4 regions of the Micromonospora sp. MGP-C2 genome follow, and region 3 is predicted to be linked to each of the others. Evidence: riboswitches for the same ligand, from Rfam matches in the RefSeq annotation. Region 3 holds a riboswitch; each other region holds the start of a gene.
The links. A riboswitch is a leader RNA that binds a small molecule or an ion and turns the genes downstream of it on or off. The one in region 3 is predicted to bind cyclic di-AMP.

Region 1 (2,192 bases), 6.1 Mb from region 3:
CCGAGCGGTCCTGCTCGGCCGGGAGCCGGGCGTCGAGATGCCGCTGCTGCCGGATTGACCGATCTGCGTGCGGCGTCCCGGCGACCGCTGCGACCGGAGACACATCACAGCAGGTCGGCGGTTTAACCAGCGGCTCACGGGTGACCCTTGTGGGGTACAGCCTGACAAGGGGGGACCCACAATGTCCGACGACGACACCAGCAACCGGCCGAGTCGCACTGCCGAACGGCCGCACGACGTAACCGACCCGCTGCTCTGGCAACTGGCGATCGACGTGCTGAGCGCCCACGAGCCGGACGACGAGGGTCAGTGCCGCAACCTTCAGTGCGCCGGGCAGTCCTGGCCGTGCGCGGCCCGCGCCGGCGCGGAGCAGTCGATGCGACTGGCCCGCAGCACACCCGCCCCGGTCGAGATGACCGTCGACGGCGGCGACAACGAGGAGGGCGGCACGGGCTGGTCCGGGGAGGGCAGCGCACCGGCGCCCCGCTGGGGCTGGAACGCCGGCCCGGTCACGTCGCACCGAGGGTCGAAGGCATCCGCCTCCGCGGCGTGACGGCTTCCCCCCGGGGTACGGGCGCTCGGGCTGATCGCACCACACGTACGAACGCTCGGCCGGTGACCCGGCCGAGCGTTCGTGTGTCATCCGTCAGAGGCTGAGCCGCTGACGCGGGAAGACCGTCAGAGGCTGAGCCGCTGACCCGGGAAGATCAGGCCCGGGTCGGCCCCGATCAGCTGCCGGTTGTGCTCGTAGAGCGCCTGCCAACCGCCGGTCACCCGGTGGCTGTCGGCGATCTCCGACAGGGTGTCGCCCGGCTTGACCAGGTACGTCTGGCCGCCCGTGGTCGGCGCGGTGCGCTCGTGGTTGCGGGTCGCCGGCTGCTCCCGCCGCGAGGGCCGCTCCTGCTGCTCGGTGGGCTTCTGCGTGGACTTCGTCGACGGCTTCGCGGTGGACTTCGTCGACGGCTTCGCGGTGGAGCCGCCGGACGACCCGCCCTTCTTGCCGCAGGTCGGCCACGCGCCGATGCCCTGCCCGTCGAGCACCTTCTCGGCGATGGCGATCTGCTCGCCGCGGCTGGCCAGGTCGGCACGGGCGGCGTACTTCTTGCCGCCGTAGCCGGCCCAGGTGCTCTGGGAGAACTGCAGGCCACCGTAGTAGCCGTTGCCGGTGTTGATCTTCCAGTTACCGCCGGACTCGCACTTGGCGATCGCGTCCCAGTTGACCGCGGCCTGCGCGGGGGCGGCCGGGCCGAAGAGGGCGACAGCACCGGTGACCGCACCGACGGCCAGGGTGCCGACGGCGAGACGGCGGGTGGTGACCCGTCGGTGACGGGGCGTGTAGACAGACGTCATGTGAACTTCCTCCACGCCGGCGAGGTGAGCTGTCGGGTTCGGGCCGAGGAGCCCGGCCGCACGATGGCGGCTTCACCCCGAGGTGACGTGCACCGAGGAACGTTTGGGTCCCCCGCTCCTGCCCGGGTGACTGGGTTCCACCGACCGGGGGCAGGATTTGGCGTTGCCGGCCGTGGTGTCCGCAGTGGCGAACCCGACCGACGTTAGGCACGGTCGGTGACGATCGCCCAACCCCTGTGAAGTTCTTCACCGGGGTACGCGGGGCGTCACTCGCAGCGGTTGCGGGCGGGTGGTCAGTGTGCAGTGACCACCGTGGACCGTTGCGGATCAGATGCGGTGACGGAGCCAGAGCACGATGCGCCGCAGCAGCTCGACGTGTCCCGGCGACTCGTACGACCGGGTGTCGTGACCGAGTGCGTTGTAGACGATCCGGCTGCTCCCGGCCGTGCGCGCCCAGACGAGCGGTTGGGTGTCGCCACCCTCGTCGTGGACGTAGAGAGTCTCGACGTCGACGCCGTCGAGCAACTCCAGGTCGGTGTAGCGCTCGTCGTGCACCTCGAAGTCCACGAGACCGGTAGTGATCGGGTGCTCGATGTCGGTGCGTCGGATGAGGCTGGTTCCGATCGGCGGGTGGAAGGTCCGACCGTGGTCCCAGGCGGCGCCGACCGTGGACCGCCAGGTCGCGAGCTGGGGAAACGCGATCGTCGCGCTGTGCGTGGCGAGCAGGCTGCCGCCACGGGCCAGGAAGGCGTCGAGAACGCGGCCGAACTCCTCGTCCTGCGGGATTGGGGCCGTGCGGTCGGCGCTGGCGTTCACCACCAGGAGGCGGGCGCCGTCGAGTG
Region 2 (2,192 bases), 2.1 Mb from region 3:
CACCACCCAGCCGTTGCCGACGTACATGCCGACGTGGTGGATGTCGCTGTAGTAGAAGACCAGGTCGCCGGGCCGCAGGTCGGCCTTGCTGACGTCCTTGGTGACGCGGCTCTGCTGGGCGGCGTTGTGCGGCAACGACACCCCGGCCTTCGCCCATGCGGCCAGCATCAGCCCGGAGCAGTCGTACGAGTTCGGGCCCTCGGCACCCCACACGTAGGGCTTGCCGATCTGCGCGCAGGCGAACTTGACCGCCGTGCCCGCAGCGCCGCCGGGATAGCTGCCGGGGCAGGGCGCCGGACGCAGCGGACCGCCGCCCCCGTTGCCGTACACCTTGAGGCGCAGCTTCTGCAGCCGGTCGATCTCCTCGTTGATCTGCTTCTTCTTGGCCGCCAACTGGGCCTCGGTGCGGGCCAGCTGGGCCACCATCTCGTCCAGCGGCGCCTTCTGCGCGGCCAGCTCGTCGCGCAGGTCGGCGACCTCGCGTACGTCCTGCTGCTGGTTGTGCGCGAACCGGTCGAGCATTTCGAGCTGGCTGACCACCTCGCTGGGTGACCGGCTGCCGAGCATCGCGTTGACGGTCGAGACGGTCTCGCCCTTGTACGCGCGTACAGCCAGCGCGCTGACCTTGTCCATCGCGGCGTCGACCTGCCGCTCGAGCGGGGCGATGCGGGCGGCCAACGCGTCCGCCTGCTTGCGCTTGACGGCAAGGTCGGCCCGGGTGGCGTTGTGCCGTTCGATGATCGGTTCGAGTGTGTTCCAGTCGGCGTCGATCTGGCGCTCGATCTCGGCGACGGACGGGTCGGCGTGGGCGGCCGTGGCGCTGCCCGTCAGGACGACGGCGACGCCGACCAGTGCGGCGAGAGCGGTGGTGAAGCGGGACCAGCGTGGGCGCGGCACGATCGACGTCGGGACGGCGAATGCCGACCGCTCGGACGACGGCCGCGGGGCATGGAGTGCCACCGGGGTTCCGTACTCCTTCTTCCTGACCGCCTACCGGGTTAGCTGACGGGTTCGGGCGGGAAGTCGGCGCCCTACCGCAGTGGCTGCGGATTCACCCCGAGGGACGTGGGTCCCCGGTTCGCTCGGAAACGACTCGGCGGTGTCGGTCCGTTACCGCCCGGGATGGGCGGAGCTGCTGTCGGGCCGACAAATGACCAGAGTAGAGACGCCCGTTACCGATCCGCAACCCGTACGGCCGTGACACTCCGTACCGATTGGGTGGGGGTCACCGACCGTGTGTGAAGAATTCTTTCTCAACAAGTAGATAGATGGAAAGGTATTGACGCAGACTCTCCAGCGGCGCGATGGTGACCTGACCTCTACCCGCGAGAATCTAGGGGGTTCGATGCACCATCCAACAGTGTCGGCCGGCTGGCGCGCGCTGCTCACCACGACCGTCGTCGCCGCCGCGAGCGCGGTGCCACTCTCCACGGCCGCCACCGCCGCACCCACCGCCGATCGCCAGCAGCAGTACGCCGCCGCGGCGACCGAGTACGGCGTGCCGACGGGCGTGCTGCTCGGCGTCTCCTATCTGGAGTCCCGCTGGGACAGCAACGCCGGCACACCGAGCACGAGCGGCGGCTACGGCCCGATGCACCTGACCGACGCCCGCCACGTGACCGCTTTGCCCGGGCGCGGCCACCACGACGCCGGCGCCGAGGACCCACGCGGTGACGACTCCCGGCCCTCCCGGGTGCCCGCGCCCCGACCCGTCGAGGCCCCCGCACCGACCGCCGCCGCGTTGCAGACCGTGGACGCGGCGGCCGCACTGACCGGTGCCACCCCCGAGGCGCTGCGCACCGATGCAGCGGTCAACATCCGGGGTGGGGCCGCGTTGCTCAGCGCGTACCAGCGGGAGTTGGGTGCGCCGGTCGGCGCGGACACCGACCCGGCGGCCTGGTACGGCGCGGTGGCCCGCTACGCCGGTGCGGACAGCGCCGACGCCGCCGCGGCCTTCGCCGACGAGGTCTTCACCACCATCGCCGCGGGCGAGTCCCGGCTGACCGACGACGGCCAGCGGATCACCCTGCCGGCGCGCGCGGTACAACCCGAGCGCTCCTGGTTGGATCGGCTGGGCCTGCGCCGGTTGGCCCGCCCGGACGGGCTGGAGTGCCCGCGCACCATCTCCTGCGAGTGGATCCCGGCGCCCTACGAGGCGTTCGGCGACGGTGACTACGGCAACCACGACCTCT
Region 3 (2,192 bases):
CTCCAGCAAGATCGACTACCTCTTCCTGAACGGCGGTGTGCGACCGTCCACGATCGACCACACGGTCGGCGGGACGAAGTCGAACCACCTCGCGCTGTACGGCTTCATCGCCTACTGACCGCACGGCCTGCTGACGGCACAGGCTGCTGACGGCACGGACGAAGACGCCGCGGGCGCCGGCCCCTTGTGGGGGACGGCGCCCGCGGCGGTCCAGCGTGCCTGGGTCAGGCGGAGTAGCCCCGGCTGGCGATCCAGTTGGCCAGGTTGATCGTGGTGATCCAGTACGACGCGTCGGCCGGGTTCGCCGAGTCGGCGATCCGCACGGTGCGGCCGTTGTCCTTGTAGCCCACGACGGCGATGTAGTGACCGCCACCGTAGGAGTGCCAGCCGCCGTTGGTGTCGGTGGCGTCGCCGACGACGTTGGCGACCACGCCACGGCCGTCGGTGATGGCCTTGACGACGTCGGCCTGGAGCTGGTCCATCTGGGCCGGGCTGGGCGCGCCGGCGAACATCCGGGTCCGGTACGGGGAGCCCTTCACCTCGGCGTTGAGCACCCGGGTGGTGTCCAGGGCCGAGTTGGTGCCCATCTCGGTGGTGCCCAGCTCGGCGCCGAGCTCATTCTGGGTGCGGTCGACGCCGGCGGCGCTGAGCGCGTTACGGGTAGCTGCCGGGCCGCAGTTGTAGTACGTGTTCTGCGCCTCGTAGTCGTAGTCGAGCACCTTCGTCGCCGGCGGCTTCGGCCGCTCCGGCTTACGGGTCAGGTCCGGGTTGCTGCTGGCCTTGGCCGCGGGTGACGCGGCGGTGGTGGCCGGGGCTGCGGTGGTCGGCGCGGCACTGGCCGACGGGGACGCCTCGCGCACCTCGCCGCGGGAGGCGGCGACGTCGCTGCGCATCTCGGCGACAGTGGTCGCGGTGCGCTGGCCGGCCGGCGCGTCGTCGGCGGTGGTGAGCATGGCGCCGGTGGTGGTGGCGATGGCGAGGGCCGCGGCGGAGGCGGCAACGATCTGGTACGGACGCTCGGTGGTGAGGCGGCGGAGCTGACGCTTCAGGGTGTGCTTCACGGGGTCCTCCACGGATCGGGGGGAGAGCGGCACACCGGGGCCGGACCGGCATCCGGGCAGGCGCCAGCGCGCGGACGATGGTCCGCGGATGGTGAACCGCTCAGGGGAACGCCCGGCGTGGCCGGGCGGTTAGGCGATGACCCGGGGGGTCAGCTCACCGTCACTGGACGAATGAGCGGGGGCACCGCTACGCCGTGGAGGCGAAGGAACAACCGAGGGGTGGAAAGGTGCTGCACGAGGATGGAACTCCTTCCGACACCGCCTACCGGGTTAGCTGACGGATTCGGGCGGGAAGATCGCCCTACCGCGGGCCATGGCTCGCGGATTCACCCCGGACTTACTGATGGGTCCCCGGTTCGTTCATCACGATTGAGCGGGTCGGCGCGGCGTCGCCTCTTGCGATCGGTTACCGCACCGGACGGGACGACACTACTGGGCCGCCCACACCCTGCCAAGCCAGGTTCACCTGCGCAAACCCGAATTCACGCGCCAATTTCTGCGCGTCTTGCCGCTGACGTGACTCGATGGGACAAGCGGTTACGGAGTCGCCAACGGGCGACAACCGGACAGGCCGCCGATAATGCGGCCACAATCACGGGAACAATCGGGCCGATCGTGCCGGACGACCGATTCGGTATCGGCGTGACCCGGCTCACGTCACGGATCGGGCTCAACTGATCCGGGCCGGGCGCCACCGTGCCACGACTGCGGGTCGGAACGCCCCGGTCGCCGCCCGGCGAGCGGGCAGCGGGGCCGGCCGCAGCCGGGCCGCCGCCGCGTACGCCTCAGCGTTGAGGACGCGTACCGACTCGGCGGCCAGCTCCGCGTCCCGCCATGCGGCCCGCTCCCGGGTGGCGGCAGCCTCGTAGTCGGCCAGTCGCGCGTCCCGGACCGCCCGGCTGAGCAGCACCTCCTGCTCGACCGGATGCCGCCGGGGATCCCAGCCGCGCCGGTGCGCGAACACGTCGCCGAGCTGCGCCATGGTCAGGTCGCCCCGCCAGTACGCCGCCATCGCCGCCCGGTGCAGATAGCGCTCCCGGGCGGCGTACTCGGCGGGGGTGTGGGGGGTGCAGGGGGTGGGTAGCGCCCCGGCACCAGCGAAGCGACGGGCAGCGGTGTCCGCCTCGTCGT
Region 4 (2,192 bases), 1.6 Mb from region 3:
TGGTGCTCTACCTGACGCACGGGGTCACCGCACAGACCTCGGTCGCGGTGCTCGGCACCCTGGGGAGCCTGGTGCTGACCGGCGTGCTCGCCACCATCGCGACGGCGGCGACCCACCTCACCGGCTTCGGCAGCGAGGACGCCACCACGCTGTCGATGTTCCAGGGCGACGTGGACCTGCACGGTCTGCTGCTCGCCGGGATCATCATCGGCTCGCTCGGGGTGCTCGACGACGTGACGGTCACCCAGGCGGCCACCGTCACCGAGTTGGCGCACGCCAACCCCGGCCTGACCCGGTTGCAGCTCTATCGGGCCGCGACCCGGGTCGGCCGCGCGCACATCGCCTCCACTGTCAACACCATCGTGCTGGCGTACGCGGGCGCGTCGCTGCCCCTGCTGCTCCTGCTCACCGCCGACGCGCGGCCGATCGGGCAGATCCTCACCAGCGAGTTCCTCGCGCAGGAGATCGTCCGCAGCGCGGTCGCCACCCTCGGCCTGATCGCCGCCGTGCCACTGACCACCGGGCTGGCCGCAGTGGTGACCGCGGCCGGGCGTGCGGACGCCACACCGTCCACCGATGCTTCCGCCCCGCGACCTCAGCCGGACCGGGCGGAGGCACTGGCCGCACTCATCTCACCGCGAGCGGGTCGCCCCGACGAGCCGGAACCGACGCGGACCCCACCCCCATCCACCGCCACCGCCGGGTGGCCGGAGTCGAACAGGAGCACGGATACGGCATGGTGACACTCCTCAGCGTGACCAGATCGGGCCTCCACCCTGAGAACCACGTCACTGGTCACTCAACGCTATGGCGAATTGACGCTTTTGGTCGGCATCCAGGCGTAGCTCACCCGGCCGACTCTCGGGTAACCTCGCTGCCGGTTACCGATGAAGGCGCGAAGCGGCGCCTGCGGTGCCACCGCCCAATCGCCAACCGGCGAATCGGGGACCCAGGTACGTGGGGTGAATCCGCGTCAGCGGTAGGGGCCACTTCCGCCCCGAACCCGTCAGCTAACCCGGTCGGCGGTCGACGGAAGGGAACATTGTGACGGCACCCCTACGCCGCTGGTTGACACCCGTGGTGGCCGTGATCGCCGCATTGACCGTGCTCGCCGGGCCCCTCCCGGCCCACGCCGCCCCGACGACCCCCACGCCGTCCGGGCACGAGGAGGACGGCGAGCCGCAACTGCTCACCGACGTCATCGAGCAGGCCAACCGCGACTACTCCGCCGCCAAGTCCCAACTGGACAAATCCAAGAAGCGGCAGTTGGAACTTGCGCTGGAGGTCGACCGGGCCAAGGCCGACCTGGACGCGCTGACCCCACAGGTCGGGCTGATCGCCGCCCAGTCGTACCGGACCGGTCGGATCGGCGCGCTCGCGATGCTGCTGGAGAGCAAGGCTCCCGACGCCTTCGTCCAGCGTGCCGCGGTGCTCGACGAGATGAACATGGTCAACGAGAAGAAGCTCGCCGAGGTCAACACGGCGAAGGCCCGCGCCGAGCAGGCCAAGCTGGCCCTCGACGCGGAGGTCCGCGAGCAGCAGAAGCAGACCGCCCTGATGGCGAAGCGGAAGAGCGAGGCGGACAAGGCGCTCTCCCTCGTCGGCGGCAAGGGCTTCACCGGCGGCCTGGTGGACGCCACCTCGAAGGTGGCCAAGATCGGCCCGGGTCGCACCGCCGACGGTGACTGGAAGCCGCAGTCGTGCAGCGAGAATGACCCGACCACGTCCGGTTGCGTCACGCCCCGCACCCTGCACGCGTACAAAGAGGTCAAGGCGGCCGGCTACAACCGGTTTGTCGGCTGCTACCGATCCGGTGGGCCGTGGGAGCATCCGAAGGGCCGCGCCTGCGACTGGTCGCTGCAGAAGAGCGGCTTCGCCCCGTGGCACAACGATGACACCCGGAGGTACGGCAACAACGTCGCCGCCTTCCTCATCCGTAACGCCGACCGGCTGGGCATCTACTACGTGATCTGGAACCGGCAGATCTGGTTCCCGGCGACCGGCTGGAGTTCGTACAGCGGGCCGTCGAACCACACCGACCACGTCCACATGTCGCTGCTCTGACCCGCTGAACCCTCGCCGAGGGCCGTTCCGCGTCGCGCGGGGCGGCCCTCGTCGCGTCAGGCGGCGGCGGGCGCGGCCGGGTCGAGGGGCCCGGCCTCCTCGCCGAGCGTCGCGAAGCAGGCCGGCAC

Region 1: another riboswitch for cyclic di-AMP. It lies ahead of AC3CF1_RS01110 (transglycosylase family protein); the one in region 3 lies ahead of AC3CF1_RS29590 (C39 family peptidase).
Region 2: another riboswitch for cyclic di-AMP. It lies ahead of AC3CF1_RS19950 (C40 family peptidase); the one in region 3 lies ahead of AC3CF1_RS29590 (C39 family peptidase).
Region 4: another riboswitch for cyclic di-AMP. It lies ahead of AC3CF1_RS22205 (coiled-coil domain-containing protein); the one in region 3 lies ahead of AC3CF1_RS29590 (C39 family peptidase).

What each region holds. Positions count from the first base shown of each region.
Region 1 covers NZ_JBYMEN010000002.1:352,086-354,277, reverse strand. Annotated here, with positions in the region: gene dinB (DNA polymerase IV) at 1-58, shown strand, start outside; gene AC3CF1_RS01115 (hypothetical protein) at 182-553, shown strand; gene AC3CF1_RS01110 (transglycosylase family protein) at 679-1,350, opposite strand; cyclic di-AMP (ydaO/yuaA leader) riboswitch at 1,351-1,523, opposite strand; gene AC3CF1_RS01105 (ThuA domain-containing protein) at 1,678-2,192, opposite strand, start outside.
Region 2 covers NZ_JBYMEN010000002.1:4,360,398-4,362,589, reverse strand. Annotated here, with positions in the region: gene AC3CF1_RS19950 (C40 family peptidase) at 1-960, opposite strand, end outside; cyclic di-AMP (ydaO/yuaA leader) riboswitch at 974-1,109, opposite strand; gene AC3CF1_RS19945 (N-acetylmuramoyl-L-alanine amidase) at 1,361-2,192, shown strand, end outside.
Region 3 covers NZ_JBYMEN010000002.1:6,434,489-6,436,680, reverse strand. Annotated here, with positions in the region: gene AC3CF1_RS29595 (hypothetical protein) at 1-118, shown strand, start outside; gene AC3CF1_RS29590 (C39 family peptidase) at 225-1,073, opposite strand; cyclic di-AMP (ydaO/yuaA leader) riboswitch at 1,306-1,447, opposite strand; gene AC3CF1_RS29585 (hypothetical protein) at 1,732-2,192, opposite strand, start outside.
Region 4 covers NZ_JBYMEN010000002.1:4,830,821-4,833,012, reverse strand. Annotated here, with positions in the region: gene AC3CF1_RS22210 (YibE/F family protein) at 1-743, shown strand, start outside; cyclic di-AMP (ydaO/yuaA leader) riboswitch at 910-1,040, shown strand; gene AC3CF1_RS22205 (coiled-coil domain-containing protein) at 1,045-2,064, shown strand; partial or broken gene AC3CF1_RS22200 (carbonic anhydrase) at 2,121-2,192, opposite strand, start outside.